Regions from separate parts of the Psychrosphaera haliotis genome, predicted to be linked through region 3. Evidence: predicted binding sites of a transcription regulator. Region 3 holds the regulator's gene; each other region holds the start of a gene.
What was found. The regulator ArgR, encoded in region 3, controls arginine synthesis, uptake and breakdown. The targets are predictions, from matches to a motif close to ANTGAATANNTATTCANT.

Region 1 (3,283 bases), on a different contig from region 3:
TCACATCTTCTTCCTTCAGAAAAAAAGCCAATGAGACATTGGCTAATTTAATTTAAATAACGCTAGATTAAGCGTTTACAATGCTTGCAACGGCTTTTTCAAATTGAGCCATGCCTTGATCAATGTCTTCTAAAGGCACAACTAGAGAAGGAGTGAAGCGTATTACGTTTGCGCCAGCAACTAGAATCATAGTGCCTTCTGCTAAAGCAGCATTAACAAACTCTTTCGCTCTGCCAGCAAACGCATCTGTTAACTCTGCGCCAACTAACATGCCTTGGCCACGGATATCTTTAAATACGTTGTACTTGTTATTAATTTCTTCAAGTTTAGCTTTGAAGATTGCTTCACGCTCTTTAACACCGTTTAGTACTTCAGGAGTATTAATAGTGTCTAATGCTGCTTCTGCAACAGCACAGGCTAATGGGTTACCGCCATAAGTAGAACCGTGAGTACCAATTTTAAGGTGCTTAGCTAGCTCAGTTGTTGTTAGCATAGCGCCAATTGGGAAACCGCCACCTAGGCCTTTAGCAGAAGCTAAGATATCAGGATTAACACCAAGACCCATATAAGCATAAAGCTCACCAGTACGACCTGCACCAGATTGAACTTCATCAAAAATTAATAGCGCGTTATTGTCATCACAAAGTTGACGAACGCCTTCAATGAATTCTTTTGTTGGAGGGATAATTCCGCCTTCACCTTGGATTGGCTCAAGCATTACCGCACATGTCTTATCAGAGATAAGCTCTTTTAGGCTGTCTAAGTTGTTGTATTCAGCGTGAACGATGTCACCTGGTTTTGGTCCAAAACCGTCAGAGTAAGCAGGTTGGCCGCCAACAGTAACAGTGAAGAAAGTACGACCGTGGAAACCTTTCTTGAATGAGATGATTTGAGTTTTATGCTCACCATGTACATCAATTGCCCAACGACGCGCCAATTTAAGGGCTGCTTCGTTTGCTTCTGCACCAGAGTTTGCAAAGTAAACTTTATCTGCAAATGTTGCATCAGTTAATTTTTTCGCTAAACGTAGCGCTGGCTCATTTGTCATTACGTTACTAAGATGCCAAAGCTTTTCGCCTTGCTCTTTTAATGCGCCTACTAATGCAGGGTGACAGTGACCAAGACAGTTGACCGCAATGCCGCCAGCAAAATCGATGTATTCTTTATCGTTTTGGTCCCAAACGCGTGAGCCTTGACCTCTTACAGGTATTACAGCCGCTGGAGAATAGTTAGGTACCATTACGTCATCAAATAAAGCACGTGTTACAGTCATTTTTGTTTCCTTAAGTTCAGCACATTTCGAAATTTCATACGAATTCAAAATGAGAATTTAAAAGTAAATACCCGCCAATTATTGCAGAAATCATCGCAAATGTCTCCATTTCAAAGCGTCACAAAGGGCTTGATGGGTAGTTCTAGCTAAATTATGAATAATTAGTGAATAAATATTTGTGTGTGTTGGAGAGAGGCAAAAAAGTGCCTTATCTGAGCGCTAGTCTAAATGCTAAAGAATAGTTAAAGAGGGCAAGATTGTTTCATTATGGTGCAAAAAGAGGAGGTGCATAGATTGTCAAAAAAAAATCACTAAAATTATTAGTTTCTATCTAAGATTAGTGACTTTTTAAGACAATTGACTAATAAACTACCTAAACTCTAACCAGTAACTCGTCTGTTGGTTAGATTTAATTTGGTGAGGTTTATAGCATTTAATGAAGTAACAAAGTCATTATTTATTTTACTGCTCATTAGAAATCGTTTTGCTTCTGGAAGCTCAATAAGGCGAGCTTTTTGCAATAATTTATATTGAGAATAAGTTTTAGACTTCAGTAATAGCGCTGCCATTGGAGTCATTTCATCAACCGCAAGATTGTTAACAACCTCTTCCATTGGTAGTGCTAGCGCTGCAAATTTAAGTTGTAGGTGCTCTAACAGTAAGTGACTTGCTTGTAAGCCATGATTCATAACCAGTTCACTAGCGAACTCACCATCTAAAACTAAAGAGTTCAGTACTTTTTCTATGTCTGCTCTACCTGTCGAGCGGGCTTTATGCATCTCTTCCAGTCGAATTTTCTCAAATGTACGTAGGTACATTCGCATGACCATGCCATACCCAAAGCTGTGCAGTAATCCCAATGTAAACGCATGTAAAGGCTTTACACCAAATACCTCTGCTTGTGTTTCCATACAGTTTGCTGTGGCAATTGAGTATTGCCAAAGCTTTGCTTTAAAATCAGAAAATGGTTCCGTGCTATGCGGTAGCCACTGTTTAGCGACCAATGCTAGAACAGGGGCTTTTATGTTATCTATGCCTACATAACGAATCGCCAGACTCACGTCTTCTTGAAAAGGTTTAGTAGACTCTTTTTCTCGAAAAGGTGGTTTGTTAACTATATTGAGTAAATCTCTTTTTATTGCCGGATTAGGTTCAATTAACTCTGCTAATTGTTTTGTATTTCCAGCATTTGATAAACAAACATCAATGATTTTGGACAGGTTAGGATCTAATTTTAATACTTCCGAAAAAAGGTATTCTGGGTCAGAAATTTTACTTTCTATATAGTCGAATAGTGTGTCGTGGAAATATTCGTTAATGTAAACTTTAAACTCTTCTTCCGTTTTAATTTTGCGTTCTTTTACCTGCTGAGCATTTGCTTCAACAGACAATAATTCACGTTTGTTAACTTCTTCTTCAACGGTTTGTATTAATCCTAGACGACGCTTAGCCACTTTGTCCGATACCATAAGGTCAACAAAGCGGGCTTGTATAATTTGTTTAAATTTATTGACTGCAGCGTCCATTATTTATCTGTCACTTTTAATTTATTAATTTAAATTTGCTATTTAGTTGTTAAAACAAAGTTATTCAACATTGCCAAACCTGATTCTGACATTACTGACTCTGGGTGGTATTGTACACCCATAACTGGATATTCCCTCATTGCCATGGCCATGAGTTCATCATGATTTACCTTGGATTCTGTCTCCACCCAAGCTGTTGGCTCAATAAACGTAGGCAAGGTGTCATGATCAACGATGAGTGAGTGATACCTAGTTACAGACAGGGGATTAGGTAAACCTTGGAACATTCCCTTTTTGCTATGGGTAATGATCGATGTTTTACCGTGCATTACTTGTTTTGCTCGTTTTACTTGCGCGCCAAACTGTTGTGCTATTACTTGGTGTCCTAAGCACACGCCTAAAATAGGCTTTTTATGATAAAAATTAGCAACAACATCAAGTGATATCCCAGCCTCGTTGGGTGAACGAGGTCCGGGTGAAATAA
Region 2 (3,283 bases), on a different contig from region 3:
CACATTCCTGTATTGTTAGTTTCAACATCTGAAATTAAGATTTCAGTACTGATTGATCAAAGGTATACGGAACTTAGTGTAAGGGCGCTTCATAACGCCTTTGAATTACACATGTAAAATCAATTCAATTGTAAGATGCTTTAACTGTAGGTAGAATAGCAACAGTCAGCCCAGTGCTGGTATGGAGCTTTCACTTTATGAAAGAAACCTAAGTAAGCATATTAAGGAGCTTAGAATGCTTATACTAACTCGTCGTGTTGGTGAAACGTTAATGATCGGTGATGAAGTTACCGTGACTGTCTTAGGAGTGAAAGGCAACCAAGTAAGAATTGGTGTTAATGCCCCTAAAGAGGTAGCGGTTCATCGTGAAGAAATTTATATGCGAATTCAGGCAGAAAAAGGCGGAGCGCCTTCTGAAGCAGAATAGCAGACAACCGGCTTAGGCCGGTTTTTTTATGTGTAAAAAAGGTCTAGTGTTTAGATTTTAACGGTGTAGATAAAAGCATTTATTATAGCTTTGAATCAAATTGGTTAAAATGAAGGCAAACAAACACAGATTTACAAATTTTTGTTTGACTTATATTCTTAGATCATTACTATACACCCCGCATTGATTGGAGAGGTGGCCGAGTGGCTGAAGGCGCTCCCCTGCTAAGGGAGTATAGGGTTTGTAGCCCTATCGGGGGTTCGAATCCCCCCTTCTCCGCCATTCTTTGTGTTTTTATGTATTGCGCGCTCGTAGCTCAGCTGGATAGAGTACCTGGCTACGAACCAGGCGGTCGGAGGTTCGAATCCTCCCGAGCGCGCCATTCATAAAGTTTTAAATATTGCGCGCTCGTAGCTCAGCTGGATAGAGTACCTGGCTACGAACCAGGCGGTCGGAGGTTCGAATCCTCCCGAGCGCGCCATTTAAATCCCCCAAGTTATTCAAAAAATAAACCCTGCATAAACGGAATTTTCTCACTAGGTTTAGTAAGTTTTAAAAGACTATTGCGCGCTCGTAGCTCAGCTGGATAGAGTACCTGGCTACGAACCAGGCGGTCGGAGGTTCGAATCCTCCCGAGCGCGCCATTCTTTTGAAACACACCATCTAAAAATTCAAAAAAATATCGTCATCTACAAGTTCAAAACACACCACCTGAAAATTTAAAAAACATCATCTAAAACTAAAAACAAATATCGTCATAAAAGTCAGATCCGTCTCGGGTTGGATCAGAGCCCTCGTTAGGTTCGATATTTTGTATCGAACAAAATTAAATGCCTTTATTCGGTATCAACTTTTATGCTTTCTTTCCTTTTTTAGCCTAAGCTTACTTTTTAAACAAAACATCTTTCAAAGCACCTATTCTATTCACTTTTAGTTTGAATTTTGTAAATTTCATTTACAGAACTTTAGTAGTATTTTTCGATAAAAACTTTTGTTTTTAAGTGCTTTTATGGTAATTAAGAGTTAAAGCTCTAAAAACAGGTGAGCTGTCAGTTGTATTATTATTCAATCTGCGTAGTTTAAAATTCATCTTGCAATGTGAATTAAGGAAAAGTGATGTCAGTATCAGAGTTATTGTATGAGGCGGCAATCCTCATGGTTGTAGGAATGGTCGTCGTATTTATATTTCTTACTTTATTAATTTTTGCGACAAAACTATTGTCCAAATTTGCTGGGCAAGAGGAAGCGCCAGTAAATAATCCTGTTCAACCTTCAAACCTCAATGCTCCCGCACCTGTCATTGCCGCAATTAGTGCAGCAATTCATCAATATAAACAAAATAATAAGTAAAGGACTAAGACATGAAAAAGCCCTTGTTACTAACAGAATTAGTACTTCGTGACGCACACCAATCATTATTGGCAACTCGTTTGCGTCTAGAAGACATGTTACCCATCGCTGAGAAGCTGGATAAAGTAGGTTATTGGTCAATGGAGTCGTGGGGAGGAGCAACCTTTGACTCATGTATTCGATATTTAGGTGAAGATCCTTGGCACCGTATTCGCGAATTAAAGAAAGCAATGCCAAACACTAAGCAGCAAATGCTACTTAGAGGTCAAAACCTACTGGGCTATCGTCATTATGCTGATGACGTAGTTCAAAAGTTTGTAGAGCGAGCTCATCATAATGGTGTTGATGTTTTTAGAATATTCGACGCAATGAATGACATTCGTAACCTAGAAACCGCGATAAAGTCCGCAGTTGATGTTGGAGCTCACGCACAGGGCACAATTTCTTATACTGTTTCACCAGTTCATAACCTAACCACTTGGTTGGATATGGCAAAGCGTTTAGAAGATATGGGAAGCCACTCTATTTGTATAAAAGATATGGCTGGACTGTTAAGACCATATGAGTGCGAAGAGTTGATTACAGAGTTGAAATCAACGGTTGATTTACCAATCGCAATGCAATGTCACGCTACCACTGGCCTATCAACGGCGACTTACCAGAAAGCAATTGATGCTGGCATTGATATGCTGGATACGGCCGTGTCTTCAATGAGTATGACCTATGGACATACAGCAACAGAAACCACAGTAGCTATAGTAGAAGGTACAGACCGAGATACAGGTTTAGATCTTGAGTTACTTGCGGAAATTGCTGCCTACTTTAGAGATGTTCGTAAAAAGTATGCAAAATTTGAGGGTAGCTTAAAAGGTGTAGACTCTCGTATTTTATTGGCTCAGGTGCCAGGTGGCATGTTAACTAACATGGAAAACCAGTTAAGAGAGCAAGGTGCAGAAGATAAGCTAGATGACGTTCTAAAAGAAATCCCTCTAGTTCGTGAAGACTTAGGCTTTATTCCTTTAGTGACACCAACCTCTCAAATAGTAGGAACTCAAGCTGTTCTTAACGTGTTAACTGGCGAACGTTACAAGTCAATTACAAAAGAAACGGCAGGCGTTTTAAAAGGCGAATACGGAGCAACCGCAGCTCCTGTAAACAAAGAGCTGCAGCTTAAAGTACTTGATGGTGCTGAAGCGATAACTTGCAGACCTGCAGACGTGCTAGACGATGAATTAGAAAAACTGACATCTGAGTTGTCTGAAAAAGCCAAGGAAAAAAATATAGATTTAGCAACAGATGTTGTTGATGATGTATTGACCTACGCACTGTTTCCTCAAATAGGCCTTAAGTATTTAGAAAACAGGAATAACCCAGATGCATTTGAACCTGCGCCAACGGGTTTAGAGCTTCAACAAGAGGCTTCAAAATTGGCAGCATCAGATAGCACAAGCAATAATGTTGCAGAAGGTTACTCTGTATCTGTAGATGGTAAGGTTTATGACGTTG
Region 3 (3,283 bases):
TCACTAGAGACAACATCTCTTTAATTGTAGATGGTGTATTGTATTTCCGCGTTTTAGACCCGTACAAAGCGTCTTATGGCGTTGATGACTATGTATTTGCCGTTATCCAGTTATCGCAAACGACTATGCGTAGTGAAATAGGTAAAATGGAACTCGATAAAACGTTTGAAGAGCGAGACTCTTTAAATACTAATATCGTTGCGGCGATAAACGATGCCGCTGCACCTTGGGGTGTACAGGTTTTACGTTATGAAATAAAAGACATAGTTCCACCGCAGTCTGTAATGGAAGCGATGGAACGTCAGATGAAAGCTGAGCGTGAAAAGCGAGCTCAAGTTTTAGAGTCTGAAGGTGATCGTCAAGCCGCAATTAACGTTGCAGAAGGCCAAAAGCAAGCTCAAGTACTTGCTGCTGAAGCTGAAAAGTTAGAACAAATATTAAAAGCTGAAGGTGAAGCTAAAGCTATTATGCAAGTGGCTGTTGCCCAAGCAGAGGCCTTAGAAACCGTTGGTAACGTTGCCAAAACTGAACAAGGCCAAAAGGCGATACAATTAGATTTAGCAACTAAAGCGATTGGTGCGAAAGAGGCCATTGCTAAAGAATCTTCAATTGTACTTTTACCAGACAATGCAACAGACGCTAGTAGCATGGTAGCTCAAGCAATGAGCATTATTGGCACGATGAATAAAAGCTAACAGGAGCCGTTATGACTTTTTTTGAAAACACAGCACAAATGTTAATGGCCGCCGGTGTGATAATGGCGGCAATAGACATAGTGTTACTTGGATTTGCTACGTTCTTTTTAACGCTAGTAGGTCTAGCCGTATTAACGACGGGGATTTTACTTCATTTTGGTATTATCACCGATAGCTGGACGATGTTGTCATTATCTATCGCTGTTTTATCAGGTTTATACAGCGCACTGCTGTGGAAACCATTAACTAAACTGCAAAAGTCTCAGCCAAAAACAAATGTTCACTCAGACTTATTTGGTCATCAGTTTAGGCTAGAGACGGGCGTTAGCCCAGAAAGTGCCGGGAGCTATCAGTACTCAGGTATTACTTGGAGAATTGAGAGTGATGAAGAGTTGGTGGCTGGAACTCAAGTTGAAGTGACCGACATTCAAGTTGGAATGATGACGGTCAAGTCATTAGGCAAGTAACACAACGATAGATGAGGTTGAGTTACACCGTTTCGAATAATGTTCTTACGTTATTTAAGGTGTACTCAATTTCGCTAACCTTTAATGGCGCTATAAAAATAGTGTCGTCACCCGCGATTGTTCCTAGTACACCTTCCGCTTTACCTACAGAATCTAGTAAACGTGCAATAAGCTGAGCAGCACCAGGGCTTGTTTTTATAATAACCATTGCTTCATTGTGGTTGATATCCAAAACTAATTGGCGAAGTGGGCTTTTTGCAGTAGGCATCCCAAGCTCAGCTGGAAGGCAATAAACCATTTCTTGTTTTGCATTACGTGTGCGCACCGCGCCAAAACGAGTAAGTAGACGAGATACCTTTGATTGACTAATATTGTCAAAACCTTGATTTTTTAATGCGTCGACGATATCTATCTGTGAACCGAATCGTTCTTCGTTTAAAAGTTCTTTAAATGCTTTGATTAATGCTTCTTGCTTGTTTTGCGCCATTGTATTTTTTCCTTGCCAGCTACTCGAGCGGAATTTTAATGCATTTCAACATATAATACTAATTGCGAATTGAGTTTTCGCCGAACTTTCAGTATGGTTGCGGCAAAATTTACTTCTCGATCATTGATTAAAATTGGAGATTAATATGAAAGTTGCAGTATTAGGTGCCGCTGGTGGTATCGGTCAGGCTTTATCGCTATTACTTAAAACTCAGTTGCCTGCGGGTTCTGAACTAGCATTATATGACGTAGCACCGGTTGTTCCAGGTGTTGCCGTTGACTTAAGCCATATCCCAACTCAAGTAAAAGTTGAAGGTTTTGGTGCAGATGCGTTAGACAAAGCATTAACTGGTGCAGATATTGTTTTAATCCCTGCTGGCGTACCTCGTAAGCCGGGTATGGATCGCTCTGATTTATTTAATATCAATGCGGGTATCGTTAAGACATTAGTTGAAGGCATTGCAGACCATTGCCCAGAAGCAATGACAGCAATTATCACTAACCCTGTTAATACAACGGTTGCTATTGCTGCTGAAACTTTAAAAGCGAAAGGCAAGTACAACCCAGCTAAATTGTTTGGTGTTACTACGCTAGACGTAATCCGTGCAGAAGCATTTGTTGCTGAAGCAAAAGGCCTAAACTGTGAAGATATCGTTGTTCCAGTAATTGGTGGTCACAGCGGTACTACAATTTTACCTCTTCTTTCTCAAGTTGAAGGTGCTGAGTTCACTCAAGAAGAGCTTGAGAAACTGACTCACCGTATCCAGAATGCGGGTACTGAAGTTGTTGAAGCAAAAGCGGGTGGCGGTTCTGCTACTTTATCAATGGGTCTTGCAGCAGCTCGTTTCTGCTTAAGCCTTGTTGACGCAATTAACGGTGAAGACGACGTATTTGAATACACATACGTTGAAGTGAACAGTGAAGATGCGCGCTTCTTTGCTCAGCCTGTACTAATTGGTAAGAACGGTGTTGAAGAGATTTTCCACTATGGCGACCTAAGCGACTTTGAAGAGAAATGTAAAGCTGACATGATTGAAGGCTTACGTGGTGACATTACTCTTGGTGAAGAGTTTGTAAACGGTAAGTAATATACTGCCTGTTTATAGTAAAGAAAAAGCACCTTAGGGTGCTTTTTTTATATCTGAGTTTTTGTAAGACTTTATTTCTACTTGTCTGTATTGCTAGCTTTGCTCTTGCTCTTGCCTCCAGGCCCACCAAGAGTATGCAACGGGAATAAGCGCCGCTGGAAGCACCACTACCGGAAGAACGACCTTTAAGACTTGATTGTCGATAAAAGGAATTAGAACAATGATGACTAAACCTGCGATCATGAATAGTTTCCCACCTAGTCGATGAGTCTTTTTCCAAACACTGTCACTACTTAGTGTCCATGGCGTTTTTATTCCAATAAAAAAGTTACTTCTCGTTTTAGTCATGTAGTTTCCGGTTACTATGAATAATGCACCTACGGCTGACAAAATAACTTTATGCATTTCAAAATCAACGCCCATTATCAAAGCGATATAGCTTGCTTCAATCACCGCAAAAAATACGATGATAGCCGTTATTATGGCTTTTGCGGCTTGGAGTGAATCTAGTAAATTTTGTTTTCTAGGCTCAATATATTTAAGCACG

Region 1: ABD009_RS10920 (aspartate aminotransferase family protein) is a predicted target of ArgR. The motif match lies at 1,426-1,443, and genes of this name have one in related genera.
Region 2: ABD009_RS10715 (OadG family protein) is a predicted target of ArgR. The motif match lies at 1,480-1,497, and genes of this name have one in related genera.

The regions. Positions count from the first base shown of each region.
Region 1 is NZ_BAAAFQ010000007.1:281,493-284,775, forward strand. It holds gene astA (arginine N-succinyltransferase) at 1-1, opposite strand, end outside; gene ABD009_RS10920 (aspartate aminotransferase family protein) at 68-1,273, opposite strand; gene ABD009_RS10925 (HDOD domain-containing protein) at 1,654-2,799, opposite strand; gene ABD009_RS10930 (anthranilate synthase component II) at 2,838-3,283, opposite strand, start outside.
Region 2 is NZ_BAAAFQ010000007.1:234,101-237,383, forward strand. It holds gene ABD009_RS10685 (aspartate kinase) at 1-117, shown strand, start outside; gene csrA (carbon storage regulator CsrA) at 236-427, shown strand; tRNA gene ABD009_RS10695 (tRNA-Ser) at 617-709, shown strand; tRNA gene ABD009_RS10700 (tRNA-Arg) at 733-809, shown strand; tRNA gene ABD009_RS10705 (tRNA-Arg) at 832-908, shown strand; tRNA gene ABD009_RS10710 (tRNA-Arg) at 995-1,071, shown strand; gene ABD009_RS10715 (OadG family protein) at 1,544-1,777, shown strand; gene oadA (sodium-extruding oxaloacetate decarboxylase subunit alpha) at 1,789-3,283, shown strand, end outside.
Region 3 is NZ_BAAAFQ010000004.1:633,852-637,134, reverse strand. It holds gene ABD009_RS05420 (SPFH domain-containing protein) at 1-695, shown strand, start outside; gene ABD009_RS05415 (NfeD family protein) at 707-1,162, shown strand; gene argR (transcriptional regulator ArgR) at 1,185-1,649, opposite strand; gene mdh (malate dehydrogenase) at 1,795-2,736, shown strand; gene ABD009_RS05400 (SdpI family protein) at 2,830-3,283, opposite strand, start outside.